Regions from separate parts of the Telluria sp. LT2P34 genome, predicted to be linked through region 2. Evidence: predicted binding sites of a transcription regulator. Region 2 holds the regulator's gene; the other holds the start of a gene.
What was found. The regulator LexA, encoded in region 2, represses DNA repair genes until DNA is damaged. The targets are predictions, from matches to a motif close to ACTGTATNNNNATACAGT.
Positions count from the first base shown of each region.

Region 1: the regulator LexA is predicted to act here: its motif matches at 3,207-3,224, upstream of AC56KZ_RS09315 (DNA topoisomerase IV subunit B).

Region 1 covers NZ_JCASIN010000002.1:767,368-783,259, reverse strand. Annotated here, with positions in the region: gene parC (DNA topoisomerase IV subunit A) at 1-960, opposite strand, end outside; gene AC56KZ_RS09315 (DNA topoisomerase IV subunit B) at 977-2,974, opposite strand; gene AC56KZ_RS09310 (PleD family two-component system response regulator) at 3,266-4,063, shown strand; gene AC56KZ_RS09305 (gamma-glutamyl-gamma-aminobutyrate hydrolase family protein) at 4,131-5,114, shown strand; gene AC56KZ_RS09300 (CPBP family glutamic-type intramembrane protease) at 5,202-5,798, shown strand; gene AC56KZ_RS09295 (vWA domain-containing protein) at 5,832-7,013, opposite strand; gene AC56KZ_RS09290 (GNAT family N-acetyltransferase) at 7,015-7,614, opposite strand; gene AC56KZ_RS09285 (AAA family ATPase) at 7,611-8,477, opposite strand; gene AC56KZ_RS09280 (c-type cytochrome) at 8,670-9,014, shown strand; gene AC56KZ_RS09275 (c-type cytochrome) at 9,025-9,366, shown strand; gene AC56KZ_RS09270 (aspartyl protease family protein) at 9,437-10,921, opposite strand; gene AC56KZ_RS09265 (aspartyl protease family protein) at 10,918-12,432, opposite strand; gene AC56KZ_RS09260 (DUF1841 family protein) at 12,569-12,997, opposite strand; gene AC56KZ_RS09255 (aspartyl protease family protein) at 13,028-14,548, opposite strand; gene AC56KZ_RS09250 (RNA pyrophosphohydrolase) at 14,676-15,293, opposite strand; gene AC56KZ_RS09245 (proline--tRNA ligase) at 15,498-15,892, shown strand, end outside.
Region 2 covers NZ_JCASIN010000006.1:19,456-35,347, forward strand. Annotated here, with positions in the region: gene folC (bifunctional tetrahydrofolate synthase/dihydrofolate synthase) at 1-481, shown strand, start outside; gene AC56KZ_RS15920 (SPOR domain-containing protein) at 492-1,427, shown strand; gene AC56KZ_RS15925 (CvpA family protein) at 1,459-1,947, shown strand; gene purF (amidophosphoribosyltransferase) at 1,983-3,509, shown strand; gene AC56KZ_RS15935 (cystathionine gamma-synthase family protein) at 3,526-4,764, shown strand; gene AC56KZ_RS15940 (tetratricopeptide repeat protein) at 4,817-5,575, shown strand; gene lexA (transcriptional repressor LexA) at 5,638-6,279, opposite strand; gene rpsF (30S ribosomal protein S6) at 6,477-6,887, shown strand; gene priB (primosomal replication protein N) at 6,921-7,214, shown strand; gene rpsR (30S ribosomal protein S18) at 7,253-7,543, shown strand; gene rplI (50S ribosomal protein L9) at 7,582-8,034, shown strand; gene AC56KZ_RS15970 (replicative DNA helicase) at 8,165-9,550, shown strand; gene AC56KZ_RS15975 (DUF47 domain-containing protein) at 9,641-10,267, shown strand; gene AC56KZ_RS15980 (inorganic phosphate transporter) at 10,292-11,302, shown strand; gene AC56KZ_RS15985 (bifunctional diguanylate cyclase/phosphodiesterase) at 11,436-14,177, shown strand; gene AC56KZ_RS15990 (PhoH family protein) at 14,228-15,892, opposite strand, start outside.

The DNA.
Region 1 (15,892 bases), on a different contig from region 2:
CATCGTGTCGAGCGAATTGAGGATGTTCTGCTTGAGCGCGATCTGTTCCGGCGTGAGCGTCTTCTTGCCCAGCTTGACCTTCGGGTTGGTGATCTCCTCGATCTCCTGCTGCACCCGGGCCGCCGAGGTACCTGGCGGCAGTTCGGTGACCACCGCCTGCCACTGGCCGCGCGCCAGCTCTTCGATCTTCCAGCGCGCACGGACCTTCATCGAGCCGCGCCCGCTGGCGTACATCTCGGCGATCTGCGCGGCCGGGGTGATGATCTGGCCGCCGCCCGGATAGTCGGGGCCGGGCATGATGGTCATCAGCTCGGCATGCGAGATCTTCGGGTTGCGGATCATGGCCACTGCCGCTTCCGCCACTTCGCGCAGGTTGTGCGAGGGGATCTCGGTCGCCATGCCGACGGCGATGCCGGAGGCGCCGTTGAGCAACACCATCGGCAGGCGCGCCGGCAGCGTGCGCGGTTCATTGGTGGAACCGTCGTAGTTCGGCTGGAAGTCGACCGTGCCCATGTCGATTTCGTCCAGCAGCAGGCGCGCGATCGGCGTCAGGCGTGCTTCGGTATAGCGCATCGCCGCCGCGCCGTCGCCGTCGCGCGAGCCGAAATTGCCCTGGCCGTCGATCAGCGGGTAGCGCAGGGAAAAGTCCTGGGCCATGCGCACCAGCGCGTCGTAGACCGACTGGTCGCCGTGCGGGTGCAGTTTGCCGAGCACGTCGCCGACCACGGCCGCCGATTTGCGCGGCTTGGCGGTGGGGCCCAGGCCCAGTTCGTTCATCGCGTACAGGATGCGGCGCTGCACCGGCTTCTGGCCGTCGGCCACGTCGGGCAGGGCGCGGCCCTTGACCACGGATACCGCGTAGTCGAGGTAGGCGCGCTCGGCGAAGGTCGACAGGGTCAGGGTTTCGATGTCGTCGGCCGGCTCGGCGGCTTGTTCGAAGAGGTTTGCTTGGATGGTCATAATTCAGTGTGCTCGATCAAATATCCGCTTCCGTCTCGTTCCCGTGTTCCTCGATCCACGCGCGGCGGGCGGCGGCTTCGCCTTTGCCCATCAGCATATTGAAGCGCGCGCTCGATTCGCCGTGGTCGAAACCGCCCAGCGCCACCGGCAGCAGGCGGCGCGTGTCCGGATTCATCGTGGTTTCCCAGAGCTGCTCGGCGTTCATCTCGCCCAGGCCCTTGAAGCGCGAGATGTTCCAGCTGCCTTCCTTGAGGCCGTCTTTTTTCAGCTTGTCCTCGATTGCCAGCAGTTCGCCGTCATCCAGCGCGTACAGCTTTTGCAGCGGCTTCTTGCCGCGCGGCGGCACGTCGACGCGGTACAGAGGCGGGCGCGCCACGCAGATGTGGCCATGCCTGAACAGGGCAGGGAAGTGTTTGAAGAATAGGGTCAGCAGCAGCACCTGAATGTGCGAGCCGTCCACGTCCGCGTCCGACAGGATGCAGATTTTGCCGTAACGCAGGCCCGTCAGGTCGGGCGAGTCGCCCTGCGAGTGGGGATCGACCCCGATCGCGACCGAAATGTCGTGGATCTCGTTGTTCGCGAACAGGCGGTCGCGGTCGGTTTCCCAGGTGTTCAAGACTTTGCCGCGCAGCGGCAGGATCGCCTGGTATTCCTTGTCGCGGCCCATTTTTGCCGAGCCGCCGGCCGAATCGCCCTCGACCAGGAACAGTTCGTTGCGGGTGAGGTCGGTCGATTCGCAATCGGTCAGCTTGCCCGGCAACACGGCCACGCCCGAGGACTTCTTCTTTTCGACCTTTTGCAGCGAGCGCATGCGCGACTGCGCCTGCTTGATGACGAGGTCGGCCAGCTTCTTGCCGTATTCGACGTGCTGGTTCAGCCACAGCTCGAGCGGCGGCTTGGTAAACGTCGACACCAGCTTGACCGCGTCGCGCGAATTCAGGCGTTCCTTGGTCTGGCCCTGGAATTGCGGGTCCAGCACTTTTGCGGACAGCACGAAGGAGACGCGTGCGAACACATCTTCCGGCAGCAGCTTGACGCCTTTCGGCAGCAAGCCATGCAGCTCGGCGAAGCCTTTCACGGCGCCAAACAGGCCATCGCGCAGGCCGGATTCGTGCGAGCCGCCGCTGGGCGTTGGGATCAGGTTGACGTAGGACTCGCGCACGACGCCGCCTTCCTCGTTCCAGGCCACGACCCAGGCCGCGCCTTCGCCTTCGGCAAAGCTTTCGTCGCCCGGCGCGGCATACGCGGCGCCTTCGAACAGCGGAATCACGGTGTCGCCACTGGACGACTGCGCCATCGCTTCGGTGAGGTAGCCGCGCAGGCCCTCGTCGTAGCGCCAGGTTTGCACGTCGCCGGTCTTCTCGATCGTCAGCGTGACCGTCACGCCCGGCAGCAGCACCGCTTTCGAGCGCAGCAGGCGCACCATGTCCGGCATCGGAATGTTCGGCGAATCGAAATAACTGGTGTCGGGCCAGGCGGTGACGCGGGTGCCGTTTTTCTTGCCGCCGCGTTCAAAGGGAACCGAGGTCAAGGGTTCGATGACGTCGCCCGCGGCAAAGGCCAGGCGGTGGATGCCGTTGCCCTCTTCATCACGGCGCCAGACAGTGATCTCGAGGCGTTTCGAGAGCGCGTTGGTGACCGAGACGCCGACGCCGTGCAGGCCGCCGGAAAAGGCGTAGGCCCCGCCCGAACCCTTGTCGAACTTGCCGCCGGCGTGCAGGCGCGTGAACACGATCTCGACCGTGGAGACGCCTTCTTCCGGGTGGATGCCGACCGGGATGCCGCGGCCGTCGTCCTCGACGGTGACGGAGCCGTCGATATTGAGCGTGACGCCGATGTTCTTGCAGTAACCGCCGAGCGCCTCGTCCGAGGCGTTATCGATGACTTCCTGGATGATGTGCAGCGGGTTTTCGGTGCGCGTGTACATGCCCGGCCGCTGCTTGACGGGTTCGAGTCCCTTCAGGACACGGATGGATGATTCGCTGTAATCGGGTGCGGGTTTCTTGGTTGCCATGCTGATCAGGTTTTGTCGAATGCCTGCGCATTCTATCTTGTCGTGAGGAAAAAGCAGGAGTGAAGTCGTTGATTACGCGCGGATTGTTCTTGTCAGCGACTTGAAACGTGACTAGATTGGTACGCACGGTTGACACCACGGTTGCCAGGTCGATTGCCCTATCGAGTGATGCGCAGTCGCCGACCCGGCAGCCCTGTAAAACCGTCGAGCGAGGGCGTGGACTGAGGCTGATACTGTACATGCATACAGTATTTTTCGCAAGGCTCGGCTGCGCTTCAGGGCTAAATCATTATGCACGCACATAAGATACCAAGCGCCGTACGCTTGCTGGGCTTTTCCCCCGGCGAGGGCGAGCGCATGGCCGCGCTGCTGGACACTGAGCCGCGTTCTGGGGCGCTGTATTCGTTGTTGCATGACGACAGTTTGCAGGAGCCCGATATCGTCCTGGCCGATGGCGCCAGTCCCGCCGTCCTGGCGCAGCTGGACGGCATGCGCTGCGCGCCGCCGGCGCTGCTGGTCGGCGGCCGCGAGGGCGACGGTTACACGCATATCGCGCCGCCGGTCGACGCCCCTGTTCTGCACGCTGCCATTGCCCGCCTGCTGGCCGACCGGCAGCGTGCGCTGGCCTTGCTGGCCGCGCGCGGCGAGCCGATGCTGGCGGAACGCCGGCGCCAGCCGCGGGTCGGGCCGCCCCTCGATGGCTGCGCGCTGAAACGGCAGCCACCCCGGCCCGGCAAGGTGCTCATCGTCGACAAGGGCGGCGCCCTGCGCGACCACCTGGCGCGCCTTGCCTTCGGGCGTCCGGTGGCGATCGCCTGGACCGACAGCGCGCCGACCGCCGTGCGCCTGTGCGACGAGATGCCGGTGTCGCTGGCGATGATCAACACGGCGGCGCCCGGCATTGATCCCTACGCCCTGAGTTTCGCCATCAAGTCCCAGGAAGGGGCGGGGCGTACCGCGGTCGTGCTGCTGGTCGGGAAGGGTTTTGCTTATGACAGCACCCGCGCACGCGAAGCCCGGGTGCGCGGGCTGCTCGACAAGCCGGTGGGCGACCGCAGCCTGGTCGCGATGCTGCAGCGCCTGGCTTAGGCGGCATTACAGATTTTGTTACAACTTTGCATCGTGTGCAGCAAATGGCAGGGCTATATTTAAGCCCATGGCAGACGATCATCCACTGCGTCCGGGCGAGGCTCCGGGCCCGTTACTGGCGCCGCGTACGGATGCGCCGCGGCGCGTGCCCGACCGCCGTTCGGACGGACCAGCGCGCTACCGCCGCCCCGGCGACAGCCCGCTGTCGCTGGCCGGGCGGGTGCTGTCCTCGCGCTGGCGCGCGCTGCGCGACCGCTTCAGCCGCGACTTCACGCGCCGCACCCTGCGCATCGGCATCTCGGCGCGCATTTTCCACCCCGAACCCGGCGCCAAGGGCCTGCGCGGCAAGAACCTGCAGTACTTGGAAGAGTCGCTCGCGCAGTGGGTGATGTCGCGTGACGTGCTGGTCTTCATGATCCCCACCGTAAACGCGAACGGTCGTTTTCATCCGAGCAATATCACGCTGCGCCACTACGCGCGCCACCTCGACGGCCTGGTGCTGCAGGGCGGGGCCGACGTGTCGCCGCAAACCTATTCCGAGTCGCCGACGCGCCCCGAGTGGAGCGGCGACCGGGCGCGCGACCTGTACGAGCTCGAGCTGCTGCACGAGTTCGTCGAGGCCGGCAAGCCGGTGCTCGGGGTCTGCCGCGGCTGCCAGCTGATCAACGTGGCCTTCGGCGGCACCCTGTACCAGGACGTGGCCACGAATGTGCCCGAGGCGCAGGTGCACGTGAATACCGACTACGACGCCCACCGCCACCCGATCGAATTCCCGCCAGGCTCGTCGCTGGGCCGGATGTTTCCCCAGGCCGGGCGGCCGATCGTCAATTCGATCCACCACCAGGCGGTCAAGGAGCTGGGGCGCGGCGTGCGGGTCGAGGCGATCTCGTATCCGGACGGGATCGTGGAAGCGATCCGCTACGAGCCGGCGGACTTCGTGATGGGGCTGCAATGGCATCCTGAATTCCACCGCGCCGGCGGGACCGAGCTGCTCGATTGCACGCCGGTGCTGGATGAGTTTTTAAGGGCGGCGAGGGAGACGAGGTTGTGATGTGACGGCGTGGAGTCCCGACTCCACGCGGTATGCCCGAGGCGAGTTCCGCGTTGGTAAAATGGCGACTTTGCCCAACGCGCCTTCATGCCAACTCAACCGCCCAGCCAGCCCCAATCCCGCCCACCGATCCGCCTCACGGCCCAAATCCTGACCTGTGTCGCGTTTTCCTTGATCGCCCTCGTGATCATATTTGTGACGCAAGACGAGCCGCTGGCGGTGCTGACCGGGCCGATGGGCTGGGCTTCGCAGCTGCTGTTCGGGCTTGCCATCTCGGCGCTGGCGGCTGTCGGGTCCTACCTGGGCTTCCGCCTGACGGCGAAGTCGGAAGCGACCCGCAACACGATCACGGCGTATGGCCGCCTCGACCTCTCGGGCTTCAATCCCCTGTGGATCAGCCTAGCGGCGGGCATCGGCGAAGAACTGCTGTTTCGCGCGGCGCTGCAGCCGCTGCTGGGAGTGTGGATCACGTCGCTGATCTTCCTGATCACCCATACGCCGGTGTACCAGTTCCGCAAACTCGATCGTGCGACCCTGGTGCAGGCGGCCGGCGTGTTCGGCGCCAGCGTGGCGCTGGGCTTCGTGTATCAGTACGTGGGGCTGCTGGCGGCGATCATGGTGCACACCGCGCTCGATGTGGTGGGGCTGTATGTGGTGCGCAATGTGCTGACGCGGCGCGTGTGATCAACGGGTGAGACCGCGTGGGCAGAGCCCACCCTACTTGCTCAGCAGCCGCATCGCCCGCTCCAGCCCTTCGATCGTGATCGGGAACATCCGGTTGTTCATGATCTGGCGGATGACGGCGATCGATTGGCGGTATTCCCACAGGTTTTCCGGTTCCGGGTTGAGCCAGGCGAATTTCGGAAAGGCGTTGCAGAAGCGCGCCAGCCAGTCGGCGCCGGCTTCCTCGTTGTTGTACTCGACCGAGCCGCCGGGCGCGAGCACCTCGTAAGGGCTCATGGTGGCGTCGCCGACGAAAATCACGCGTGTGTCGGGCGGATATTTGCGCAGGATGTCCAGGGTCGGAAAGCGTTCCGAGTGGCGGCGCCGGTTGTTCTTCCACAGGTAGTCGTAGACGCAGTTGTGGAAGTAGTAGAACTCCATGTTCTTGAATTCGCTCTTCGCTGCTGAAAACAGCTCCTCGGTGCGCTCGATGTGGTCGTCCATGCTGCCGCCCACATCGAGCAGCATCACCACCTTGATCCGGTTCTTGCGCTCTGGCTGCATGCGGATGTCAAGGTAGCCGGCGTTGCTGGCGGTGGCGCGGATGGTGTCGTCGAGCGCGAATTCGTCGAGCGCGCCGGTACGGGCGAAGCGGCGCAGGCGGCGCAGGGCGACCTTGAGGTTGCGGGTGCCGAGTTCGCGCTCGTCGTCGTAATCCTTGTAGGCGCGCTGCTCCCAGACTTTCACGGCCGTGCGGTTGCGGCCGGCGCCGCCCGGGCTTCCAATACGCACGCCTTCTGGATTGGTGCCGCCATGGCCGAAGGGCGAAGTGCCGCCCGTGCCGATCCACTTGCTGCCGCCTTCGTGGCGTTCCTTCTGTTCCTTCAGCAGTTCGTTCAGGCGGTCCATCAGCTTGTCGTAGCCGAATTTTTCCAGCGCCGCCTTTTGTTCGGGCGTCAGCTCGCGCTCCATGCGCTTGATCAGCCAGTCGAGCGGGATCTCGCCCTTCGACGTGTCGAACACGGCTTCGATGCCCTTGAAGTAGGACCCGAAAGCGCGGTCGAACTTGTCGAAGTGGGCTTCGTCCTTGACCATCACCAGGCGCGCCAGGTAGTAGAACTCGTCGAGCGAGGGCGCGATGACGCTCTTTTCCAGCGCTTCGAGCAGGGTCAGGAATTCCTTGATCGAGACCGGGACTTTAGCGTGACGCAGGGCGAAGAAAAAATCGATCAGCATGCTAGCGGGCGTTCCGGGTCAGCAGGTAGTGCAGGTGCGTCTTAATTTCCTGCCACTCGCCGCGCACGATGCTGTACATGACGGTGTCGCGCACGCTGCCGTCAGGGCGCGCGGCGTGGTGGCGGATCACGCCGTCCTTTTTTGCGCCGAGGCGTTCGATGGCGGCCTGCGAGGTGTGGTTGAAATTATCGGTCCGAAAACCGACGACCGCGCAGCCGAGGGTGTCGAAGGCGTGCGACAGCAAGAGCAGCTTGCAGCTGGTGTTCACATGGCTGCGCTGGACGCTTTTCGCGTACCAGGTAAAACCGATTTCGACGCGGCCGATGGCGGGCAGGATGTCGTGGTAGCTGGTCGTGCCCAGCACCGCGCCCGTCGACGAATCGACCACGGCGAAGGCCACGCGGTTGCTCGTTTCCAGCGCGGTGTGCACATAGGCCTGGGTACGGTGCGGTTCCGGCACGGACGTGACGCGCAGATTCCACAGTTCGCCGTCGAGGGCGGCGGCGCGCAGGCCGTCGACGTGCGCAAGTGAGAGTGGTTCCAGGCGCACGCCGTTGAATTCGAGCGTGACCGGCTCGACCACGATGCCCCCTGCGTTCATCGATTGGTCCTCGACATGTAGACCAGGCGCTCGAACAGGTGCACGTCCTGCTCGTTCTTCAGCAGCGCGCCGTGCAGCGGCGGCACCACCGCCTTGTTGTCCTGGCTGTGCAGGGCTTCGGCCGGGATGTCCTCGGCCATCAGGAGCTTGAGCCAGTCGAGGAATTCCGAGGTCGACGGCTTTTTCTTGATGCCGGGGACGTCGCGTACCTGGTAGAAACTCTGCAGCGCGGCGGCGAGCAGCTCCTGCTTCAGGCGCGGGTAGTGCACCTTGACGATGTCGGCCATCGTCTCGCGGTCCGGGAATTTGATGTAATGGAAGAAGCAGCGGCGCAGGAAAGCGTCCGGCAATTCCTTCTCGTTGTTCGAGGTGATGATGACTAGCGGGCGGTGCTTCGCGACGACCATTTCGCGCGTTTCGTAGACGAAGAACTCCATCCGGTCGAGTTCGCGCAGCAGGTCGTTCGGGAATTCGATGTCGGCCTTGTCGATCTCGTCGATCAGCAGCACCACCGGTTCCGGCGCCGTGAACGCCTGCCACAGCACGCCCTTGACGATGTAGTTGTGGATGTCGCGCACGCGTTCGTCGCCCAGTTGGGAGTCGCGCAGGCGCGAGACGGCGTCGTATTCGTACAGGCCCTGCTGGGCTTTGGTGGTCGACTTGATGTGCCATTGCAGCAGCGGCATGTCGAGTGCGGCCGCCACTTCCTCGGCCAGCATGGTCTTGCCGGTACCCGGCTCGCCCTTGATCAGCAGCGGGCGCTGCAGGGTGAGGGCGGCGTTCACGGCCAGTTTCAGGTCGCTTGTCGCGACGTAGCTCTCGGTGCCTTCGAAGCGGCTGGGGGCTGGTGCTTTGGCTTGCATACGCGGTCGTCAATCAGGTGGAAAATCCCGAGTATATGCCAGATGGCCTGGGCAAGAGGAGGGGGGACGTGCGAGCTTGGTAGACTGCAATCTTTTGTTGGGCTAGAATCAATAGGTTAGTGGTATAGAGTTCAGTTCCAGTTCAGTTCTAGCGGTAGCGGTATTCGATTAAAAAATCTTGCGATTCCCACCATGAAAAAATATTTGGCAGTACTTGTTCTGGCCGCTAGTGCCGCGACGTCGTCGGCTGCGTTTGCAGCGGAAGTCGTCGGCAACGCGAAGGCCGCGCCGAACAAGATCGAAATGTGTATCGGTTGCCACGGCATCCCTGGCTACAAGGCCACCTTCCCTGAGGTCTACCAGGTGCCGAAAATCGGCGGCCAGTCCGCCAAGTACATCGAAGCGGCGCTGCAGGGTTACAGGAAGGGCGACCGCAAGCATCCGTCGATGCGCGGCATCGCGATGAGCATGTCCGACCAGGACATCGCCGACGTCGCCGCCTATTATTCGCAGCAGAACGCCCAGAGCCGAAAGTAAGGACCACGCCATGAAAAAACTGATCATCGCGCTGGCCATCGGCGCCGCCGCATCGTCCAGCTTTGCCGCCGACGTCAAGCGCGGCGAAGAGCTGGCCAAGAAATACAACTGCGCTTCCTGCCATGGCGCCGACTACAACAAGCCGATCGACCCGAGCTATCCGAAGCTGGCCGGCCAGCATGCCGACTACATCGCGCACGCCCTGCGCGCCTACAAGCGCGGCGGCGACCAGCCGAACGGCCGCAGCAATCCGATCATGGCCGGCTTCGCCAAGCCGCTGTCGAACCAGGACATGATCGACATCGGCGCCTACATGGCCAGCTTGCCGTCGACGCTGGTGGTGCGCAAGTAAACAGGTAGACCGAGTCGATAAAAAAGCGGCCCAGGCCGCTTTTTTTGTATCGTTTTGACCGGAGCCGCTCTCAGTCGCCGATGTTGACGTAGGTGTGCCCGTTATTGCTGCACTTGGCTTTCAACTCGTCGTCGCGCAGCTTGGCTGCTTCGGTCTGGCCGTGGGCGCGGTGCCAGTCTCCCGCTGCCGACAGGGCGCTGCAACGGCGCTCTTCGTCCTTCGAAGCCTGCTCGAGCAGCGTGTGGAGAGGAAGCTTGCCAAGGTAGAAGTCGGCGATTGGCTGCGGCCATGTCTTGTCTCCCGTGCGCGCGAAAGTGGCCGCCAGTTCCGTCTTTGCCAAGTCAGCCTGGCCGTTGCGCACCCGAGCGATGTAGAGCACGAGGGCCGCATCGCGTTCGGCCGGAAGCATGTCGAGTCCGGCGCGCAGGCGCAGAACGGCCTTCGCGTAGTCGCGCTGCTCAACCAGGACTTGTCCGCTCTGCAGGAGCGCTTGCGCGTTGCCGGCGGCGATCGCCTTGTCCAGCCAGGCAGCGGCCTTGGCATCGTCGCGTGGAACGGTCTTGCCTGCTCTATAGGCCCTGGCCAGAATCAGCTGGGCGTTCGGGTTGCCTTTGTCGGCTTCAGCCTGGACCCATGGATCGAGCTTGTCCCGCTGGCCAAACGGTTCACCACCAACGTGTGAAAAATATAGCTTTTTCTGGCTCATTGCGAACAGTACTCGGTATGCGTGCAGGAAGTCGATGCCGAGACCGATATCCGGTTTGCTATCTGCCGCGTCCGAATTGATTACCCAGAATCGTGTGTTGCGAACGGTTTCGCCACCAATCTGGAAGCTTGCCGCTGCCGTAAGCTTGCCTTGCTCTCCATCTCGTGCCGCGACGGCGAGTCCGGCCCGTTTGGCGGCATTGCTATGGATATAACTGCTGGAGGCGCTGGTGCTGATCTCGGCAACGAGTTTGTGTCCGTTGAGGTGGACGATAAACTGCGGATTGGATTTCTGCCCATTGTCCTGCGGTTCGAATGGAATGGCGTGCACGTTCTCCTGCCAATAGCCGAGATGGGTGTCAGCGCAATTTTTGGGAACGTAGAAGCTCATCTCCCTGGTCGCGAGCGACACCTCGAGGTCGGCCTGGAACAGGAAGGGTGTACCGAGAATGACGTCGTACCAGGTGGCGAGGCCGATACCATCTTCCAGTACCTCCAATGTGCGCCGGGTGGCGCGTACCGGACCGACGACAAAGTCCTCGATGAGCGTCTCATAGATGGGAATCTTGCTGCTGCCCACAGACGCCTGGACGCCGGTAGTGCGCAGCTTCAGATTGTGCTGCGCGATGCTACCCTGCGTCAGGAAGATCGTGTTGGTGCCACTGGAAACCAGCATGTCGGCCGGCTTGCCGTTGATGCTGCCCGAGGTTGTCGGGAGCAAGCCTGGCCCTGAATACCGCAGCGGCATTTTCCCCGCGAGCGAATACACGCATTCGGCAGGCGCCGCGGCGGCATGGGAAAAGCTTAGCAGGGCGCAGGCTGCGCCCAGCAGCAGGTGCGCGCGCTTCACGTGTCGCTGCAGCCGGTTTTCACCTGTTCTTCAAGTGACTTGGCCGGCGCCTCCTGGCCATGGGCCCGGTGCCAGTCCGCCATCGCCGTCATCGCTTCGCAGCGGCGCGCCTTGCCTTCCTTGCGGTCCTCGGCTGCCAGTTCCAGCAGCTTCGGAGCAGGGAGCGTGCCGAGATAGAAATCGGCGACCGGCTTTGGCCATTCGTTGCCCTCGCTGCGCGCGAAGGCGGTGGCCAGTTCGGTCTTGGCGAGGTCGGCCTGGCCGGTGCGCACGCGCGCCAGGTAGAGCGTCAGGGCGCCGTCGCGCTCGGCCGGCAGTTTGTCGAGGGCGGCGCGCAGGCGCGGCACGGCGGCGGCATACTCGCCGCGGCGCATCAGCGATTCGCCGGAATACAGCAGGGCGCTCGGGCTGCCGCCGAGGGCGGCCTTTTCCAGCCAGCTGGCGGTGAGTTTCTGGTCGCGCGGCACCAGCTCGCCCTTGTTGTAGGCATAGGCCATGGCCATCTGGGCATCGGCGTTGCCGGCGTTCGCCTCGGCCTCGATCCAGGGCTTGAGTGTGCGCGGGTTGTCGAAGGGCTCGCCGCCCACATACGAAAAATAGATCTTGTTCTGGCTCATCGCGAACAGGACGCGGTGCGAGCGCAGGAAGTCGGCGCCAAGGACCATGTCGGTGCCGTCGAGGCCGGAGTCCTGGACGCCGAGCTCCGGGTTCTGAATGGTTTGTTCGCCGATCTGGAGAGTCTTGGCCGTGATGTGCCAGAGCCCGGCCGTGTAGCTGCCGATGCCGACGATCTTGCTGTCGCTCTCGCCATCGGGCCGGCCGTAGGCAATGCCGGCGCGCTTGGCTGCGGAACTGCTGATCGAGCTGAAACTGGCGCCGCTGTCGATCATGGCTTCGAGCTTGGTGCCATTGACGTAGACGAAGAAATACGGATTGCGGTGGTTTTCCTCGTGGCGCCGCATCGGCACCTCGAGCACGTCCTTGCTCCAGTAGCCGAGGAAGGTGTTGCTGCAGTTTTCCGGCACGAAGAAGGTCAGCTCCTTGGTCGCCAGCGAGATTTCCAGGTCCGCTTGCAGCAGGAAGGGTGCGCCGAGGATGCCGTCGAACGACGGTGTGCTGCCGAACTGCTGCAGCACCGGCATCGTGGTGCGGCCGGTACGGACCGGGCCGACGACGAACTCATCGATGCGGGTGGCGAAAATCGAGGAAATGCCGCCGAAGCCCGACGAGCGGCTGCCGGTGTTGTAGAGCTTCAGGCCGCGCCGCTCGGTACCGGTGCGCGTCAGGTAGGTCTGCGAAGCGCCGGTATCGACCAGGAAGCTGGCCGGCGTCCCGTTCAGGCTGCCGGGAGTGGTGATTTGCAGGCCCGGCCCGGTATAGCGCAGGGGCAGTTTGGCGATGGGTGTATAGCTGCACTTTGCCGGTTCCGCGGCGGCGTGGGCGAAGGGGACGAGGGCGCAGGCGGCACCCAGGGTCAGGCGCGTGGCTGCGCGGGCAAAGGTAGGATTCATGCATAGATTCTAGGAGGAAAGTTTCACTCCTGGCAATTCATTTTGCATACATCCTGGTCATTGTTGTGAATTGGAACATGATACGAAAAATGCGGCCTGGGCCGCATTTTTGTTTCGTTTTGCGTCGACTCCCGCGCTAGCGCGTCGCGCGCCGCCGCACGCAGTCGATATAGGCGTCGGTGTCCGGCGCGGTGCTGCTGCGCTGCGATTTCCAGATCATCTCGCCCAGGCATTCCATGATTTCATGGTGCGCATCGTGCTCGCCGATACGGCTCACCAGCAGGTCGTGCGCCGCCTTGATGCCGCGCGGCTGGTCGATCGACACCTGTTCGGCAATCGACAGGTGCATCGAGAGGTGTAAAAAGGGATTCGGCTGGCCGCCCTCGACCGAATAATCGCGGGCGACGGCGGCATCGGCGTCGACCAGGGCCTCGTGGTATTCCGGGTGCTGGACGATCCAGTCGGCGGCGATGGCGTCCATCGGCGTCAGGATCTCGCCGGCGCGCTGCTTGCGCAGGGCTTCGCAGAAAAAGCGGCGCACGTCGTGCGAGGACGGAGTGAACATGGGCAGGACCGGGAACGAAAGGGGAGGGCCTTATTGTAACGCGATGGGGGCCGCCCCGCCGGCGGGGGTGCAGCCGGCGCCGGCGCGCTGCGCGGTCAGCGCGGGCACGGCTGCCATGTCTCCGTGCGCCTGGTGCCACTCGGCCATCGCCAGCAGCGATTCGCACGTGCGCACCGCGGCCAGCATGCGCTCGTCGCGCGCTTCCTCCAACAGGCTCGCCCCAGTCAGTTTGCCGAGATAGAAGTCAAGGATCGGCGTTGGCCATTCGTCGTCCCGCTTGAGGGCGCGCGTGGCTGCCAGCTCGGTTTTCGCCAGCTCGGGCTGCCCCGAGCGCATGCGCGCGATGTAGAGCCAGAGCGCGCCCTGGCCGTGCCAGTGCAGCTTGTCCAGGCCGGCGCGCAGCCTGGGTGCGGCCTCGGTGGGTTTGCCTGCCACCAGCAGGCGGCGGCCGGTCAGGATATTCGCCTCGGCATTGCCGCCGAGCGCCGCCTTTTCCAGCCACTGCCCGGCCAGCGCCATGTCGCGCGGCACCAGCTTGCCCTGGGCGTAGTACATGGACAGCGCCAACTGGGCGTCGGCATTTCCGCCGTCCGCTTCGGCCTGGATCCACGGCTCGAGCCGGTGACGCTGGCCGAAGGGTTCGCCGCCGATATAGGACAGGTAGATTTTCTTCTGGCTCATCGCCAGCAGGACGCGGTGCGAACGCAGGAAATCGGCGCCCAGGAACACATCGATCGCCGCATCCGAGTCGATCACTCCGACCTCGGCATTGTGCACGACCTCGGCGCCGATCTCGAAGCGCTTGAAGCTGGTACGCCAGCGGGCAACTCTGCCGCTGCCGACGCCGCTGCCGTGACCCATGCGCAGCACGTCGGGCGCGTCGAGCTTCAAGCCGGCGCGCTTGGCGGCGCCCAGGGTGATGTGCGAGGTGCTGGCGCCGCTGTCGATGATGGCGTCCATCTTGACGCCGTTGACGACGACCGTAAAGTGCGCGAAGGGCGAGCTTCCGTGCCGGGTGAAGGGCAGGACAATCGCGTTCTGGTCCCAGTAGCCAAGGAAACTGTCGCCGCAATCCTTGGGCCGGAAGAACTTCAATTCCTTCGTGGCGAGCGAAATTTCCAGGTCCGACTGCAACAGGAAGGGCGCGCCGACCAGGGCCTCGAAGTGCGGGGGGCTGCCGAATTCGGTCAGCACGCGCACGGTCGAGCGGTTCAGGCGCGCCGGACCGATGGAAAACTCGTCGACACGGGCCTGGTAGATCGAGGCATAACCGCCGAAACCCTTCGCTTCGTTGCCGGTATGGCGCAGCACCAGCTTGTGGCGGTCGGCGGCGGTGCGGGTCAGGAAGGTCTGTCCGGCCCCGGTGTCGACCAGCATGCTTGACGGCCTGCCGTTGATGCTGCCGTCGGTCATGATGTCGAGGCCGATGCCGCCATAGCGCAAGGGCAGGCGCGCCACCTCAATGTATTTGCATGCCGGCTCGGCCGCTGATGCACCAAGGGGGAGGAGGGCGGAGACGATCAGGGTCGCGGCAAGGGCGTAAGTATTCATGCAACTAATTTTAAACGGGAAAGTTTCCTGCTAGGTAAGTTTTTGCATCCTTGGACCGGGCGAAAAAAAAGCAGGTAGCCCGTTCGAAACGGTGCTGCCTGCTTCTACTACGCTTGTTACCTGAGCTTTACTTCTCCGGCGCCAGCATCAACTGCGATTCGACGACCGTCTCGTGCCTTGCGGCCGGCTTCCCGGCCACGGCGGCATTTCCCCCGCTGCGCGGCTGGCGCAGGTAGCGCGCACTGTGGCGGCGCTCCACCTGCCCGCCGGCGGGGAGGGTGAGGAAACGCGACAGCTCCTGCAAGGCACGCTGGTAGACATCGCGCTTGAACTCGATGACCACATCCAGCGGCACCCAGTAGTCGTGCCAACGCCAGGCGTCGAACTCCGGATGGTCGGTCAGGCGCAGGTTGACCTCGTTATCGCGCGCAACCATGCGCAGCAGGAACCAGATCTGCTTCTGGCCACGGTAATGGCCGCGGATCTCGCGCTTGATGAAATGGTCCGGCACCTCATAGCGCAGCCAGTCGCGAGTACGGCCCACGATCTTGACATGCTCCTGGCGCAAACCGATTTCTTCTTCGAGCTCGCGGTACATCGCCTGTTCCGGCGTCTCGCCGTATTTGATTCCTCCTTGCGGAAATTGCCAAGAGTGCTCGCGCACCCGCTTGCCCCACCACACCTCGTTATTGGCGTTCAGCAGGATGATGCCGACGTTGGGGCGAAACCCTTCCCGATCGAGCATAGTGCACCTCGAAACTTTCTGCCGGCCTCTGTGTCCGTTATATTTTTACTTACAAATCCTCGCGTCGACCGCCCTCGCTCGTGACGAAAACCGCGGACGCTGCGTGTTCCGGACCCATTTGTACAAAGATTGGACGCATCAGCCAGCTAATCCTTTAAAATTAGGTCGATTATAACTCTCTCTTTTTAAAAAGAATTCATCGATATGCGCGCCTCACGATTTTTTATTTCAACTCTTAAAGAAGCGCCGTCCGACGCCGAGATCGTCAGCCACCAGCTGATGATGAGGGCGGGGATGATCAAGCGCCTGGGCTCCGGTATTTACACGTACATGCCGCTTGGCCTGCGCGTGATCCGCAAGGTCGAGGCCATCATCCGCGAAGAGATGAACACGTCGGGCGCGCTCGAACTGCTGATGCCGGTCGTGCAGCCGGCCGAGCTGTGGCAGGAAACCGGCCGCTGGGACAAGATGGGTCCGGAACTCATGCGCGTCAAGGACCGTCATGGCCGCGAATTCGCGATCCAGCCGACCTCCGAAGAAGTCGTGACCGACGTGGTGCGCAGCGAAATCAAATCCTACCGCCAGCTGCCGCTGAATTT
Region 2 (15,892 bases):
CGGCGCCCAGGAAGTACGCACCGGGTTGGCCCTGGTCGAATTGCCGGGCCGTTTCCAGGTACTGGCAGGGCGCCCGACGACGGTCTTCGATGTCGCCCACAACCCGCATGCCTCGGCCACGCTGGCGCAAAACCTCGGCAACATGGGCTTTCACCGCTACACCTATGCCGTCTTCGGCATCATGGCCGACAAGGACATCGAGGGCGTACTCAAACCCATGGCTGGCCTGGTCGACCACTGGTGCCTGGCCGACCTCGATTCGTCGCGCTCGGCCAAGAGTGCGGACCTGGCCGCTCAGGTGGCGGCATTGCGGCCCGCCGGGGCGAAAGAGGCCGATTTTTCGGTCGCCGCTTTTCCCGATCCGGCCGCCGCGTTCGCAAATGCGGTCAGCCGTGCCGAGGAGAATGATAGAATTGTGGTCTTTGGTTCGTTCTACACCGTCGCCGGCGTGATGGCCGCCCGAAAAAACTCACTTCACTGACATTAGACGCATGGGCTTGTTCTCGATTTTCAGTAAAAACAAGCAGGACAGCACCCAGGACAGTGGCCGATTTTCCCGCGACGACGACTATGGGCAACAGGCGCGCGCCAAGCGCGCCAGCCACGCGAACGAAAGCGGGCAGGGCGCGTCGCGCCGCAGCCGCAGCGGCGGCGATCCGATGCTGCCCGAGAAGAAACGTGCGCGCCGCCGGCTGGTAGGCGCCATCGCGCTGGCGCTCGCCGCCGCCGTCGGTCTGCCGATGCTGCTCGACTCCGAGCCGCGTCCGCTGGCCGGCGACATCGCCATCCAGATCCCGTCGAAAGAAAAAGCCGCGGCGCTGCCGATGCCGTCCAACCCGGTGCCGGCGGCCGACAGCGTCGACGAGGACGAGGAAGTCATCGCCGCACCGCCGCTGGAGGCTCCTGCCGCCATTCCCGTACCGGCCACCGTGATCACCGACGACGTCGCGCCGCGCGCCGTCACGGAGCCGGAACCGGCGCCGCAGCCGAAAGCGGTCGAGCGCAAACCCGAACCGAAGGCCGAACCGAAGCCTGAACGCAAGCTCGCCGAGAAACCGGTAGATAAGCCGGTCGAGAAGCCGGTGGTGAAGAAACCGGAAGCCAAGCCCGACACAACGCATCCGAAGGCATCCGACGTAGCCCGCGCCCAGGCACTGCTCGAAGGCAAGGCCGCCGCCAAGCCGGTCGAGAAGGCCGAGCCGGCCGACAAGAAGCCTGAAGCCGGCCAGCGTTACGTGGTGCAGGTGGCCGCGCTCGCGACCCAGGAAAAGGTTGCCGAACTGCAGTCGCGCCTGCGCGCCGCGGGGGTGAGCTCGTACACGCAGAAATCGGGCGCCCTGATCCGCGTGCGCGTCGGTCCTTTCGCCAGCCGCGAGGAAGCGGAAAAGACGCGCGCCAGGTTCGGCGGCAACCTGGTGGCGGAGTGAAGGGCGTGCTCGCAGCGCTTTTTGAACCAACGTGACGATTTTCGATTATCTGGTATTGTTCGTGCTGGCTTCTTCGGTGGTAATCAGCACCCTGCGCGGCCTGGTCAAGGAAATCCTGTCGCTGCTGGGCTGGATCGTCGCCTTCGTGGTGGCGAACATGTACGGCGCGCGGCTCGGGCCAATGTTGCCTGAAGTGATACCTGGCGAGACAGTACGCTTGATCGTCGCTTTCATTGCCCTGTTCCTTGGCGTGCGTATCCTGATGGGCCTGCTTTCGCTGGCGATCGGCGCACTGGTCGAGGCAAGCGGCCTGTCGCTGGCCGACCGCGGCCTGGGCGGCCTGTTTGGCCTGGCGCGCGGCGCGGTCATCGTCCTCGCCGCGGTCCTGTTGTGTTCAATGACTTCCATCCCCCAACAACCGTTCTGGAAAGACGCGCTGTTGTCCCCCCTGGCCGAGGCCGGAGCGCGCACCGTCAAGCCTTTTCTTCCCGCTGCGTTCGCGCAGCACGTAAAGTTGTAGGTTTTCTGTAACTGCATCTGTTTTAGGAGCGCACCATGTGTGGCATCGTCGGCGTCGTCTCGCAAACCCCCGTCAACCAGCTTCTGTATGACGCCTTGCTGCTCCTGCAGCATCGCGGCCAGGACGCGGCGGGCATTGCAACCAATCACAGCAGCATGTTTTCGATGTACAAGGCCAACGGCCTCGTGCGCGATGTCTTCCGCACCCGTAATATGCGTTCGCTCCAGGGCAATACAGGTATCGGCCACTGCCGCTATCCGACCGCCGGCTCGTCGAGCGAGGAAGAAGCGCAGCCCTTCTACGTGAATGCGCCTTTCGGCATTACCCTCGCGCACAACGGCAACCTGACCAACCAGGCCGAGTTGAAAGAGGCGCTGTTCCGCAACGACCGCCGCCACATCAATACCAATTCCGATTCGGAAGTGCTGCTCAACGTGCTGGCACACGAGATCCAGGAAGCGGCCGACGGCTTCTCGCTCGACCCGGAGGCCGTCTTCAAGGCAGTCGGCATCGTCCACAAGCGGGTGCGCGGCGCCTACGCCGTGGTGGCGCAGATTGCCGGCCACGGCATGCTGGCCTTCCGCGATCCCTACGGCATCCGTCCGCTCTGCCTGGGCATGAACGACACCGAAGCCGGCCCGGAATACGTCGTCGCCAGCGAATCGGTGGCGCTCGAGGGCATGGGTTTTCGCTTCGTGCGTGACATTGCGCCGGGCGAAGCCATCTTCATCGATACCGAAAGCCGTCTGCACGAGCGCCAGTGCGCCGAGAATCCGTCGCTCAACCCTTGCGCCTTCGAATTCGTCTACCTGGCGCGCCCCGACTCGGTGCTCGACGGCGCCTCGGTCTACGCGACGCGCCTGAAGATGGGCGAATACCTCGCCGACAAGATCCGCAAGGAAATCCCGATCGAGGACATCGATGTCGTCATGCCGATTCCCGATTCCTCGCGTCCGGCAGCGATCCAGCTGGCCCTGAAGCTTGGCGTCGAGTACCGCGAAGGCTTCATCAAGAACCGCTACATCGGCCGCACCTTCATCATGCCGGGCAAGGCCATGCGCAAGAAATCGGTGCGCCAGAAACTGAACGCCATCGGTTCCGAGTTCAAGGGCAAGAACGTGCTGCTGGTCGACGATTCGATCGTGCGCGGCACCACCAGCCGCGAAATCGTGCAGATGGCGCGCGAGGCCGGGGCCCGTAAAGTGTTCTTCGCCTCGGCCGCGCCGCCGGTGCTGTTCCCGAACGTGTACGGCATCGACATGCCGACCCGCGAGGAACTGATCGCCTATGGCCGCACCGTGGAAGAAGTCTGCGCGGAAATCACGGCCGACCGCCTGGTCTACCAGGACATCGACGCGCTCAAGCGCTCGATTTCGGACGTGAACCCGGCCCTGACCAATTTCGAGGCCTCCTGCTTCGACGGCATCTACGTGACCGGCGACGTGACCCCGGCCTACCTCGACGGGCTGGAGACGGCGCGCCACAACGGCGGCAAGGCTGCCCCGCACGAGGACGACGTGCGCACCCAGCTGAACCTGAACCCGGCGCTTGCCGCCGAATAAGCGTCGAGCGGCGACCATGAACGACAAGCGCTACGGTTTCACCACCACCATCCTGCACAAGGACAGGAAGAAGTCCATCGAGCACGGTTCGCTGCACAAGCCGATCCACACCTCGGTGGCCTTCGGCTACGGCGACGCGCGCCAGCTTGCCTCGGTCTTCCAGGGCAAGGAGCCGGGTTTTCGCTACGGCCGCCAGGGCAACCCGACGGTCGCGGCGCTGGAAGACAAGATCACGCAGATGGAAGAGGGCGTGGCCAGCCTGTGCTTCGGCACCGGGATGGCGGCCATCGGCGCGCTGTTCCAGGCGCTGCTGCGGGCGGGCGACCATGTCGTCTCGTCGCGCTTCCTGTTCGGCAATACCAACAGCCTGTGGCAGACGGTGGCGGGGCAGGGCGTTGCTGTCGATTTCGTCGACGCCACCGACTTCGATGAGGTCGCGGCAAGCCTGCGCCCTGACACCCGCATCGTTTTCGTGGAGACGATCGCCAATCCGCGCACCCAGGTCGCCGACCTGGCGCGCATCGGCGCGCTGTGCCGCGAGCGCGGCATCCTGTACGTGGTCGACAACACGATGACCACGCCTTACCTGTTCCGCCCAAAAGCGGTCGGGGCCGGCCTGGTGGTCAATTCGCTGACCAAATCGATCGGCGGACATGGCATCGCACTGGGCGGCGCACTGACGGATACGGGCGTGTTCGACTGGAGCGCCTTCCCCAACATCGCCGACAACTTCCGCAAGCAGCCGCCGCAGGCCCAGGGCATGGCGCAGCTGCGCGCCAAGGCCCTGCGCGACTTCGGTGCGGCGCTCGGCCCGGAAGCGGCGCACCACATTGCCGTTGGCGCCGAAACGCTGGCGCTGCGCATGGAGCGCACCTGCGCCAACGCGCTGGCGCTGGCGCGCATGCTGGAAGGTGATGAGCGGGTGACGGCGGTGTATTACCCTGGCCTGGAATCGCATCCGCAGCATGCCATCGTGCGCGCGCTGTTCAAGTCGGGCGGCTCGCTGCTCAGCTTCGAGCTGCGGGACGACATCGACCCCTTCGACTACCTGAACCGCCTGCAGCTGGCCATCCCTGCCAGCAACCTGGGCGACACCCGGACGCTCGTCATTCCGGTCGCGCACACGATCTTCTTCGAGATGGGGGCCGAGCGCCGCGCCGGCATGGGCATCGCCGAGTCGCTGATCCGGGTGTCGGTGGGGATCGAGGATACCGAAGACCTGATCGACGACTTCCGCGTCGCCCTCGGCGCTTGAGTCGGGCCGGGGTGCAGGCTATGATAGGTCTTTACCCGGATCCAACGCCCCCATGAAAAAACTGTTGCTATGCCTCGCACTGAGCCTGTGCATCCCCGCCTATGCCGACGAGCTGGCCGACGCGAACGCCTTGTTTGCCAAAAAATCCTATCCGGAGGCGCTGCGGCTCTACACCAAGCTGGCCAACGCCGGCAATGTCGAAGCGCAGCAGCGCCTGGGCCAGATGTACTGGTACGGCGAAGCTGGCGCCACCGACGATGCCAAAGCGGAAAGCTGGTTCCGCAAGGCGGCGGCAAAAGGCAATCCAGTTGCGATCAGTTCGCTTGAAGTCATGAAGCAGCGCACGCTGCGCCGTGCCGAGATCACGCGCTGGGTCGAGCAATACCAGGGTGAAGACCTGAAGTCCGGCGCCTTCAACTGCCCGGTTCCGCGCATCCCCGCGATCTCGAAGCAGAGCGTGGACATCGAGCGCGTGTCGGCCAGCGTGACCAAGTGGCAGACCTGCTACAACGATTACGTCAAGAACCTGAACGCCGCCTCGCCTCTGGTGAAACTGATTCCGCCCGATATCGCCAAGCTGATGAACGAAGCCGAAACCAGGCGTGCGGGCGAGCGCCTGGCGCTGGTGCAGGAAAACCTGGCCGAGGAAGCGCGCGTCAGCTCGAAGATGGTCCTGGCCGACCTGGCCGCATGGCGCAGCGCGACCGAAGCCTATGTCAAGGAGCACAATGACATCGTGGCGAAGAGCCCGTCGGTGAAACTGTACGACTTCGACAAGCCGATGGGCGCCGCGCCGCGACAGACTCCCTAGTCAGCCAAATAAAAAAGCCGCGTCGAGCGGCTTTTTGCATTCAGGAAGCGCTCAAGCGATGCTCAATGCCAGCTGCGCATCAGTCCGACTGCCAGGCCCTCGAGCGCAAACTCGTCGCCCGGTTCGACGCGAATGACCTTGAAGTCCGGATTTTCCGGCAGCAGCTCGATCAGTTCGCCCGTCTTGCGGTAGCGCTTGACGGTCACGTCGTCGCCGATGCGGGCGACCACGATCTGGCCATTCTTGGCGTTGTCGATCTTTTTGACGGCGAGGAAGTCGCCGTCCATGATGCCGGCGTCGCGCATCGACCAGCCGCGCACCTTGAGCAGGAAATCGGGACGGGCGCCGAACATGGCCGGGTCGACGTTGTAGGTGGCTTCGACGTGTTCCTGGGCCAGGATGGGCGAACCGGCGGCCACGCGGCCTACCAGCGGCAGCGACATCAGGAGCGCCGCCGGAATGTGCGGGACCGATGCCGGCGCATGCACCGAGGAGCCGATCAGGCGGATGCCGCGCGAGGTGCCCGACACGATTTCGATCGCGCCTTTGCGGGCCAGCGCCTGCAGGTGTTCTTCGGCGGCGTTGGCCGACTTGAAGCCCAGTTCCTTCGCGATCTCGGCGCGCGTGGGCGGGAAGCCGGTGTTGTCGATCGCTTCCTTGATCAGGTCAAGGATCTGTTGTTGCCTTGCGGTGAGCTTGAGCATGGATCTGCCATGGTTGATGATTCAGACTGTATTTTTGTACAGTATTTCGGCGAATGCAAGGGAAATCGCTGAAATTGTCACATTTCCCGTCCCATTGTGTTGTCGCGCCATCCGCGCTATAATTGCCGGCTTTCCCTTCCCACACTCGTCTTGACGCCGAGGTGGGCATTTGTTTAAACGTCCTCAAGGAGTACTGCATGCGTCATTATGAAATCGTTTTTATCGTCCACCCGGACCAGAGCGAGCAAGTCCCGGCGATGATCGAACGTTACAAGGCCAGCGTCAGCGCACGCGGCGGTAACATTCATCGCGTCGAAGACTGGGGCCGTCGCCAGATGGCTTACTCGATCCAGAAGCTGCCTAAAGCGCACTATATCTGCATGAACATCGAGTGCGACAACGAGACCCTGGTCGAGCTGGAAACCGCATTCAAGTTCAATGATGCCGTGCTGCGTCACCTGACCGTGAAGATGAAGAAAGCTGAAACGACCCCATCGCCAATGATGAAGTCGGTCCAGCGCGAAGACGCAGCCAAGAGCCACCGCTCGGAAGCGCCAGCCCAGGCTCCGGCCCCTGCTGCTGCTGCCCCGGCCCCTGCTGCTGCTTAAACATTCTTTCGCCAGGAACCCTGAACACTTGAAGTGAACCAGTTACACGTCGTCGCAACCATCGCTGAACGCGACGTACTGCGCTACACCCCCGCCGGCGTGCCGGTCGTTTCGGCAATCCTGATGCACAGTTCGCAGCAGGTCGAGGCAGGTGTGGCAAGACTGGTGGAGTTCGAAATTGCCGCGTTCGCCGCGGGAGAAATTTCGGGCCGCTTCGCCAGCGCCGAGTTGGGCGCCGCGCACCAGTTCACGGGATTTTTGGCCAGGAAGAACCGCAGCAGCAAAGCCCTGGTGTTTCACATCATTGATTTTAGTGCCGCCGCTTAAAACAATAGCGGCCCACCTTTTAGATACAGGAGCCTCAAATGGCATTCGGTAAAAAGTTCGACAAAAACAAGGCCAAAGAAAAACTCAAGCGCAAACAGCAAAATCCGCTGTTCAAGCGCAAGAAGTTCTGCCGCTTCACCGCCGCAAACGTCGAGCAGGTCGACTACAAAGACGTCGACACCCTGAAGGACTTCGTCCAGGAAAACGGCAAGATCATGCCTGCACGCCTGACCGGCACCAAGGCGCACTACCAGCGCCAGGTTGACACCGCGATCAAGCGCGCACGCTACCTCGCGCTGCTGCCGTACACCGACCTGCACAACGCTTAATTCAAGCGCCGTACAGTCAGAATTTTCTGGAGAAAAATATGCAAGTGATCCTTTTGGAAAAAGTTGTTAACGTCGGCAACCTGGGCGACGTGGTCAAGGTCAAGGACGGTTACGCACGTAACTTCCTGATCCCGCAAAAGATGGCCCGCCGTGCAACTTCGTCGGCAGTCGCCGAGTTCGAAGTCAAGCGCGCCGAGCTGGAAAAAGCAGCTGGCGAAAAGCTGGCGGCTTCGCAAGCCCAGGGCGACAAGCTGAGCGGCATGACCATCACCATCGGCCAGAAGGCCGGCGTCGACGGTCGCCTGTTCGGTTCGGTCACCAACTTCGACATCGCTGAAGCGCTGACGAAGCAGGGTTTTGCAGTCGAAAAGGCGCAAGTGCGCCTGCCGACCGGTCCCCTGAAGACGACCGGCGAGCACGCTGTCGCCGTCGCGCTGCACACCGACGTCGTGGTGGAAATCACCGTCGCTGTCGTGGGCGAAGCTGCCTGAGTAACAACGGCGCGCATCGATTCTGATGCACTGTTGTTAATAAGAAAAAGCCGGGTTCGCCCGGCTTTTTTGCGCCTGGAAACTTCCCAATTATTTCAGCCGCATGACGGGAGGCGTTATAATGCCCGTCATGAATACCCCTGCAGATCCGCAGCTCGAATCGCTGCGCATTCCCCCGCATTCCATCGAGGCCGAGCAGTCCGTCATCGGCGGCCTGCTGCGCGATAACGCGGCCTGGGACCGCATTGCCGACTTCATGCATGCGGACGATTTCTACCGCTACGACCACCGCATCATCTTCGAACAGATGGTCCGGCTGATCAACAGCGGCAAGCCGGCCGACGTGATTACCGTCTACGAAGCCATGGTTTCGCTGGGCAAGGCCGAGGACGTGGGCGGCCTGCAATACCTCAACGCGATGGCGCAGAACACGCCGTCCGCCGCCAACATCCGCCGTTACGCCGAAATCGTGCGCGACCGCGGCATCCTGCGCAAGCTGATCACCGTCGCCGATGAAATCTCGGGCAACGCGTTCAATCCGCAAGGCAAGGAAGTCAAGCAGATGCTTGACGAAGCCGAATCCAAGATCTTCGCCATCGCCGAATCCGGCTCGCGCGGCGCCCAGGGCTGGAATGCGATCCAGCCGCTGCTCACGCAAGTGGTCGAGCGCATCGACGAACTGTATTCGCGCGAAAACCAGGGCGAAATCACCGGCGTGCCGACCGGCTTCATCGACCTCGACCGCATGACCTCGGGCCTGCAGCCGGGCGACCTGGTGATCGTCGCCGGCCGTCCGTCGATGGGCAAGACGGCGTTTTCGGTGAACATCGGCGAGAACGTCGCCATCGAAGCGGGCCTGCCCGTGGCTATTTTCTCGATGGAGATGGGCGGCACCCAGCTGGCCATGCGTATGCTCGGCTCGGTCGGCCAGCTCGACCAGCACCGCCTGCGTACCGGCCGCCTGAACGACGAGGACTGGCCGCGCCTGACGCACGCGATCCAGAAAATGAACGATGCCCAGCTGTACATCGACGAGACGCCGGCGCTGAACCCGATCGAGATGCGCGCACGCGCGCGCCGCCTGGCCCGCCAGTGCGGCAAGCTCGGCCTGATCATCGTCGACTACCTGCAGCTGATGCAGGGTAGCCAGCAGGGCGACAACCGTACCGCCGAAATTTCCGAGATTTCACGTTCGCTGAAAGGCCTGGCGAAGGAATTGCATTGCCCCGTCATTGCCCTGTCGCAGCTGAACCGCGCGCTCGAGCAGCGCCCCAACAAGCGTCCCGTCATGTCCGACTTGCGCGAATCAGGTGCAATCGAGCAGGATGCCGACGTCATCATCTTCCTGTATCGCGACGAGGTCTACAACCCCGACTCGCCCGATAAAGGCACCGCCGAAATCATCATCGGCAAGCAGCGTAATGGTCCGATCGGCGCGATCCGCCTGACCTGGATCGGCCAATACACCAAGTTCGGCAACTACAGCGGTAACCTCGCCGTCTATCAGGGCGATTAAGCCGCGCACTTACGCTGAGATACCGTCGCCGGCCTATCCGCCGGCCGCGCAGCTTCGCAATCCCAAGAGTTTTACAACGGAGAATCATTCATGTTTGGACGCCTCATGCCCACCGAGGGCAAATTTTTTGACCTGTTCAACCAGCACGCGGCGCTGTGCGTGAAAGGTGCGCACGAACTGGTCGGCCTGATGACCAACTTCGACGACCTGGAAATGCGCACGCATGCCGTGGAAAGCATCGAAAAGCAGGCCGACAAGGTGACCTACGCTTGCGTGGAAATGCTGCACAAGACCTTCATTACTCCGATCGACCGCGACGACATCCACAAGCTGATCACGCGCATGGATGACATCCTCGACATGATGGAAGACGCGGCCCAGACCATCCTCCTGTACGACCTGCATTCCGTGACGCCCGAAGCGAGCCGCCTGGCCGAATTGTGCCTGGCCTGCTGCGAACGCGTGCAGGCGGCCGTCGGCCTGCTGCACGACATGGGCAACGCCCAGGAGATCGTCGCCATTTGCGAAGAGATCGACCGCCTCGAATCGGATGCCGACCACGTGATGCGCGCCGCCATGAGCAAACTGTTCCGCGACGAGCCGGACGTGCGCAACCTGATCAAGATGAAGGCGATCTACGAGATCCTCGAGACCGTCACCGACCGCTGCGAAGATGTCGCCAACATCATCGAAGGCATCATCGTCGAGAACGCGTAACGCGCGCGCAGAACAAGAATAAACATGGAAACTTTAAACATCAGCATCTGGGTGCTGGGCGGACTCGTGCTGCTCGCACTGATTTTCGACTTCATGAACGGCTTCCACGACTCGGCGAACTCGATCGCCACTGTCGTGTCGACCGGCGTGCTCAAGCCGCAGACCGCCGTGGCAATGGCCGCCTTCTTCAACTTCATCGCCATCTTCGTGGTCAGCATGAAGGTCGCGCAGACGATCGGCAAGGGCACGATCGACCCCGGAGTGGTCGACCATTACGTGATCTTCGGCGCCCTCGTCGGGGCCATCACCTGGAACATCATCACCTGGTACTACGGCATTCCGTCCTCGTCCTCGCACGCCCTGATCGGCGGCCTGGTCGGCGCCGCGGTGGCCAAGTCGGGCACTGGCGCGCTCATTTCCGCGGGCCTGCTGAAAACCGTGATGTTCATCGTGATTGCGCCATTGATGGGCTTTGTGCTGGGCTCGACGATCATGCTGCTGGTTGCGTGGATCTTCGTGAAATCGACGCCGCGCAAGGTCGATGTCTGGTTCCGCCGCCTGCAGCTGGTCTCGGCCGCCGGCTACTCGCTGGGCCACGGCGGTAACGACGCCCAAAAGACCATGGGCATTATCTGGATGCTGCTGATCGCCGCCGGCGTGACCAGCCCGACCGACGAATTTCCGCCGGCCTGGGTGATCATTTCCTGCTATGCGGCGATCGCCTTCGGCACGCTGTTCGGTGGCTGGCGCATCGTCAAGACCATGGGCCAGAAAATCACCAAGCTCAAACCGGTCGGCGGTTTCTGCGCCGAAACTGGTGGCGCGATGACCCTGCTGATGGCCAGCTTCTTCGGCATTCCTGTTTCGACCACCCACACCATCACCGGCGCCATCGTCGGTGTCGGCGCCTCCCAGAAAGCCTCGGCCGTGCGCTGGGGCGTGGCGGGCAGCATCGTGTGGGCCTGGGTGTTCACCATCCCGGCCTCCGCCTTCATGGCGGCGGTGGCCTGGTGGATCGGCACCAAGATCATGTAATTGTCGTCATCCATGAGGAGCCCGGCCTGTGCCGGGCTTTTTTATGCACGGCGAATAAGGCGGGGCGCGACCGGGTGCCGGAGTCTGCTACCCTGTCACCCTGTGTGCGGCCATCCACGCCGCGGGGACCCCGATGCAAGCACATCTCGACAAGGCCTTGCCCAAAACCGCGCTCGGCCTTGCCGCGCTGCACAGGCTGCGTCCCTTTCTATCCTTCCTGCGCCTGCATCGCTCGCTCTTGCTGGTGTGGCCGGCAATCGCGGTGCTGGCAGGCGCCGGGCTCTGGGCGGGCGTGCTGGGCAGGCTCCAGGACGAGCGGCGCGACCGCCAGGCCGAACTGGTGCAGCAGGTCGACGCCTATACGCGCAGTTTCGCGATCCGCACCCGCCGCTCGATCAGCGACGCCGACCGGCTGTTGCTGCTGCTGCGCCACAACTGGACCGTATCGGGCGGGCGCCTGGACCTGGCCGGCACCATCGAGGCCGGGATCTTTTCGCCGCAGTATATCGGCGCCGTGGGCCTGCTCGACAGCAAGGGGATCGCGCTGACCAGCACCCACCCGGCCGCGGTCGGCAGCTATTTCGGCGACCAGGCGTATTTCACCGAACAGCAGCGCACTGCGGGCGACCGCCTGTACCTGAGCGGGCCGCTGGACGGCCCCCTGTCGCACCGCGAAGTGATCGCTTTCTCGCGCAAGCTGCACGCCCCGGAAGGCCGGTTCGGCGGGGTCGCCCTGATTTCCGTATTGCCGTCCTTCTTTACCCAGCACTATGCCGAGCCGATCCTGCGCGAGCACGGCTTTGTCGGCCTGATCGGGGACGATGGCGTGGTGCGCGCCAGCCGCCAGGGCAACAATGTGCATACGCTGCGCACGCCTTTCCTGCTCCGGACATTGCCCGCCGACAAACCGGACGGCGTGGTCCGCCTCGACGGCCGGCGCTGGTTCGCGGACGGGCGCACGCGCGTGCTCGGCTGGCGGCGGCTGCCGGACCTGGGGCTGGTGGGCGTGGTCGGGGTCGACGAGATTTCCGCGATGGAAAGCTACCATCGCGACCGGCTGGCGGCCCTGAACGACGCCTGGTGGAACAGCGCCTGGCTCGCGCTGGCCGCCTTGCTCGCCACCAGTTTCTATGTGCATGCAAAGTGGCGCCAGCACCAGGTCGAAGCGATCCGTTCGACCTACCGGCTGGCGACCGAGGACGCGGGCGAAGGCTTTTTCATCAACCGGCCGCTGCGCGACCTGCACGGCACGGTAATCGATTTCGAGATCGTCGACGCCAACCAGCACGGCGCCGACATGTTCGGCAAGCAACCACGCCAGCTGATCGGGCATCGCCTGTCCGAGTTCTATCATGGCAAATTGTTCCAGGCGGCCTGCGCCCGCCTGTGCGAGGCGCTCGACACCGGCCTGCACGACAGCGAAATCGAAGTCAGGCCCAGGTCCGACCAGTGGCTCAAGGCAAAGTGGATCCGCTACAAGGCAGTGCGCGCCGGCGACGACCTCGCCGTGACCATCCGCGACATCAGCGAAGCCAAGGCGCATTTGTCCGAGCTCGAGCGCAGGGGCAACTCCGACGAGCTGACCGGCCTGCCGAACCGCCACTGGATCCAGCACTACCTGCCGCAGGCCATCGACGCGGCGCGCGCCGCCGGCCGCGGCCTGGCCGTGCTGTTCATCGACCTCGACGGCTTCAAGACCGTCAACGACGCGCTCGGGCATGCGGCGGGCGACGAGCTGCTGCGCACGGTCGGCAAGCGCCTGGCGCTGGCGGTGCGCCCGCGCGACCACGTGGTGCGCCTCGGCGGCGACGAGTTCGTCGTCGTGCTGGAAGACGTCGGTGGCGCGGAAGACGTCGAACACGTCGCCGGCCGCGTGCTGGGCGCCTTCCGCGACGGCTTCCATCTGCAGCATTCGACCCACGTGCTGGGCGCTTCGATCGGGATCAGCCTGTTCCCTGAGCATGGCGACGATGCCCAGACCCTGCTGAAAAACGCGGACATCGCGATGTATTCGGTCAAGACCGAAGGCAAGGGCAGTTACCGCTTCTTCCAGTCGAGCTTTTTCGAGGCGATCCGCACCCGGCTGGAAACGGAAATCGAACTGCGGCGCGCCCTCGACCAGCAGCAGTTCGTGGTGCACTACCAGCCGCGTGTGGATCTGGCCACCGGCAAGACCTCGAGCCTGGAGGCGCTGGTGCGCTGGGAGCGCTCGGGCGTGGGCCTGGTCGGGCCCGACCGTTTCATCCCGCTGCTCGAGGAAACCGGCCTGATCGTGCGGCTGGGCGAGCAGGTGCTCGACAGCGTCTGCCGCCAGCTCGTGCACTGGGGACGCGACGGCGCTCCCCTGGCGCCGGTGTCGATCAATGTGTCGCCACGCCAGTTCAGCCAGTCCGACATCCTGGGGCTGTTTCGCAGCATGACCGGGCGCTATGGGATCGATCCCGCCTTGCTGGAAATCGAAGTGACCGAATCGTCGATGATGCAGGAAGGAATCGGGGAATCGGCCGTGTTCCGCCAGCTGCGCCAGCTCGGGATCAAATTGTGCATCGACGACTTCGGCACCGGCTACTCGTCGCTGTCCCAGTTGCAAAAACTCCATTTCGATGTGCTCAAGATCGACCGTGCCTTCGTGCTGCGGATCGAACAGCCCGATGGCGACACGCTGATCGCCTCGATGATCGCGATGGCGCACGCACTGGGCATGACGGTGGTGGCCGAAGGCGTGGAAAGCCGCAAGCAGATGATGCTCTTGAAGTCGCTGGGCTGCGACGAAGGGCAGGGCTATTTCTTTTCCCGCCCGGTCATGCCGGGAGAGCAGCAGCCACAGGGCGCCCGCATTGCCCAGCCGGCCATCGCACCAAAAGCGTGTACGTAAAAAAACCTGCGGGCCTTGCGGCGCGCAGGTTTCGGTGAAGCGCTGATGTCTTACAACACGTCGCTCGCGTGATCGGCCAGGCGCGAACGCTCGCCGCGCGCCAGCGTCACGTGGCCGCTGTGCGACCAGCCCTTGAAACGGTCGACCACATAGGTCAGGCCGCTCGAACCTTCGGTGAGGTAAGGCGTGTCGATCTGGGCGATATTACCCAGGCACAGGATCTTGGTGCCGGGGCCGGCGCGCGTGACCAGGGTCTTGACCTGCTTCGGCGTCAGGTTCTGCGCCTCGTCGATGATCAGGAACTTGTTCACGAAGGTGCGGCCGCGCATGAAGTTGAGCGACTTGATCTTGATGCGCGAGCGGATCAGGTCTTGCGTCGCTGCGCGGCCCCAGTCGCCGGCGTCGGTGTCGGACTTGTTGAGCACTTCCAGGTTGTCATCGAAGGCGCCCATCCATGGCGACATCTTTTCTTCCTCGGTACCCGGCAGGAAGCCGATGTCCTCGCCCACCGGCACCGTCACGCGGGTGACGATGATCTCGTTGTAGAGCTTGGTCTCGAGCACTTGCGCCAGGCCTGCGGCCAGGGCCAGCAGGGTCTTGCCGGTGCCGGCCTGGCCGAGCAGGGTGACGAAATCGCATTCCGGGTTCATCAACAGGTTCAGCGCGAAGTTCTGCTCGCGGTTGCGGGCAGTGATGCCCCAGACGCTGTTCTTGTTGTGGCTGTAGTCGCGCAGCACTTGCAGCACGGCGGTTTTGCCGTTCAGTTCGCGCACCTGGGCGTAGAACGGGCTTTCGCCGGGACCGGACGGCTCGAAATACACGAACTGGTTCACCAGCAGCGTCGGGATCACGGGGCCGTTGACGCGGTAGAAGGTGGTCGAGTTGCCGTTCTTGTTCTCTTGCCAGGATTCCACGTTCTTGCTGTGGGTATCCCAGAAATTGCTCGGTAACTGGACGATGCCCGAATACAGCAGGTCGGTGTCTTCCAGCACGTGGTCGTTGAAATAATCCTCGGCCGGTAGGCCCAGTGCGCGCGCCTTGATGCGCATGTTGATGTCTTTCGACACCAGCACGATCGCGCGGTCTTCCTGCTCGGCGGCCAGCGCCTTGACGACGCCGAGGATCTGGTTGTCGGCCTTGCCGACCGGCAGGCCTTCGGGCAGCAGGGGACCGCTGTGGAGCCGGGTCTGGAAGAACAGGCGGCCCTTGGCATCCTTGTTGCCCAGTTTGGACAGCGGGATGCCCGCTTCGATGCCGTCGTCGTCGATGTCGGCGATCAGGGCGTCGAGCGTGCGCGAGACCTGGCGTGCGTTGCGCGCCACCTCCGACATGCCTTTCTTGTGGTCGTCGAGTTCTTCGAGCGTCATCATCGGCAGGTAGACGTCGTGTTCCTCGAAACGGAACAGGCTGCTTGGATCGTGCATCAGCACGTTCGTATCGAGCACGAACACCTTGGTCTTGCCCGAGCGGTCGGCCTTGCGGCTGGTCGAGGACTTGACGTTGACTTCGACCGGCTTGTGCTTGGCCGGATGGGGGGCGTCCTGGTCCGTTTCCTTGAGCTTGGCGATGGTGCCGGTCTCGGCACGCAGCGGCCAGCTGGCAGAGTCGCCCTGGCTGGACGGCACGGCCGCCAGTGGCGTGCTTTTTTCCTTGCGGGCGCGGTTCGACTTAGCGGCAGGCACGGCTTTACCGCTGATGAGGTCTTCGACGGGATC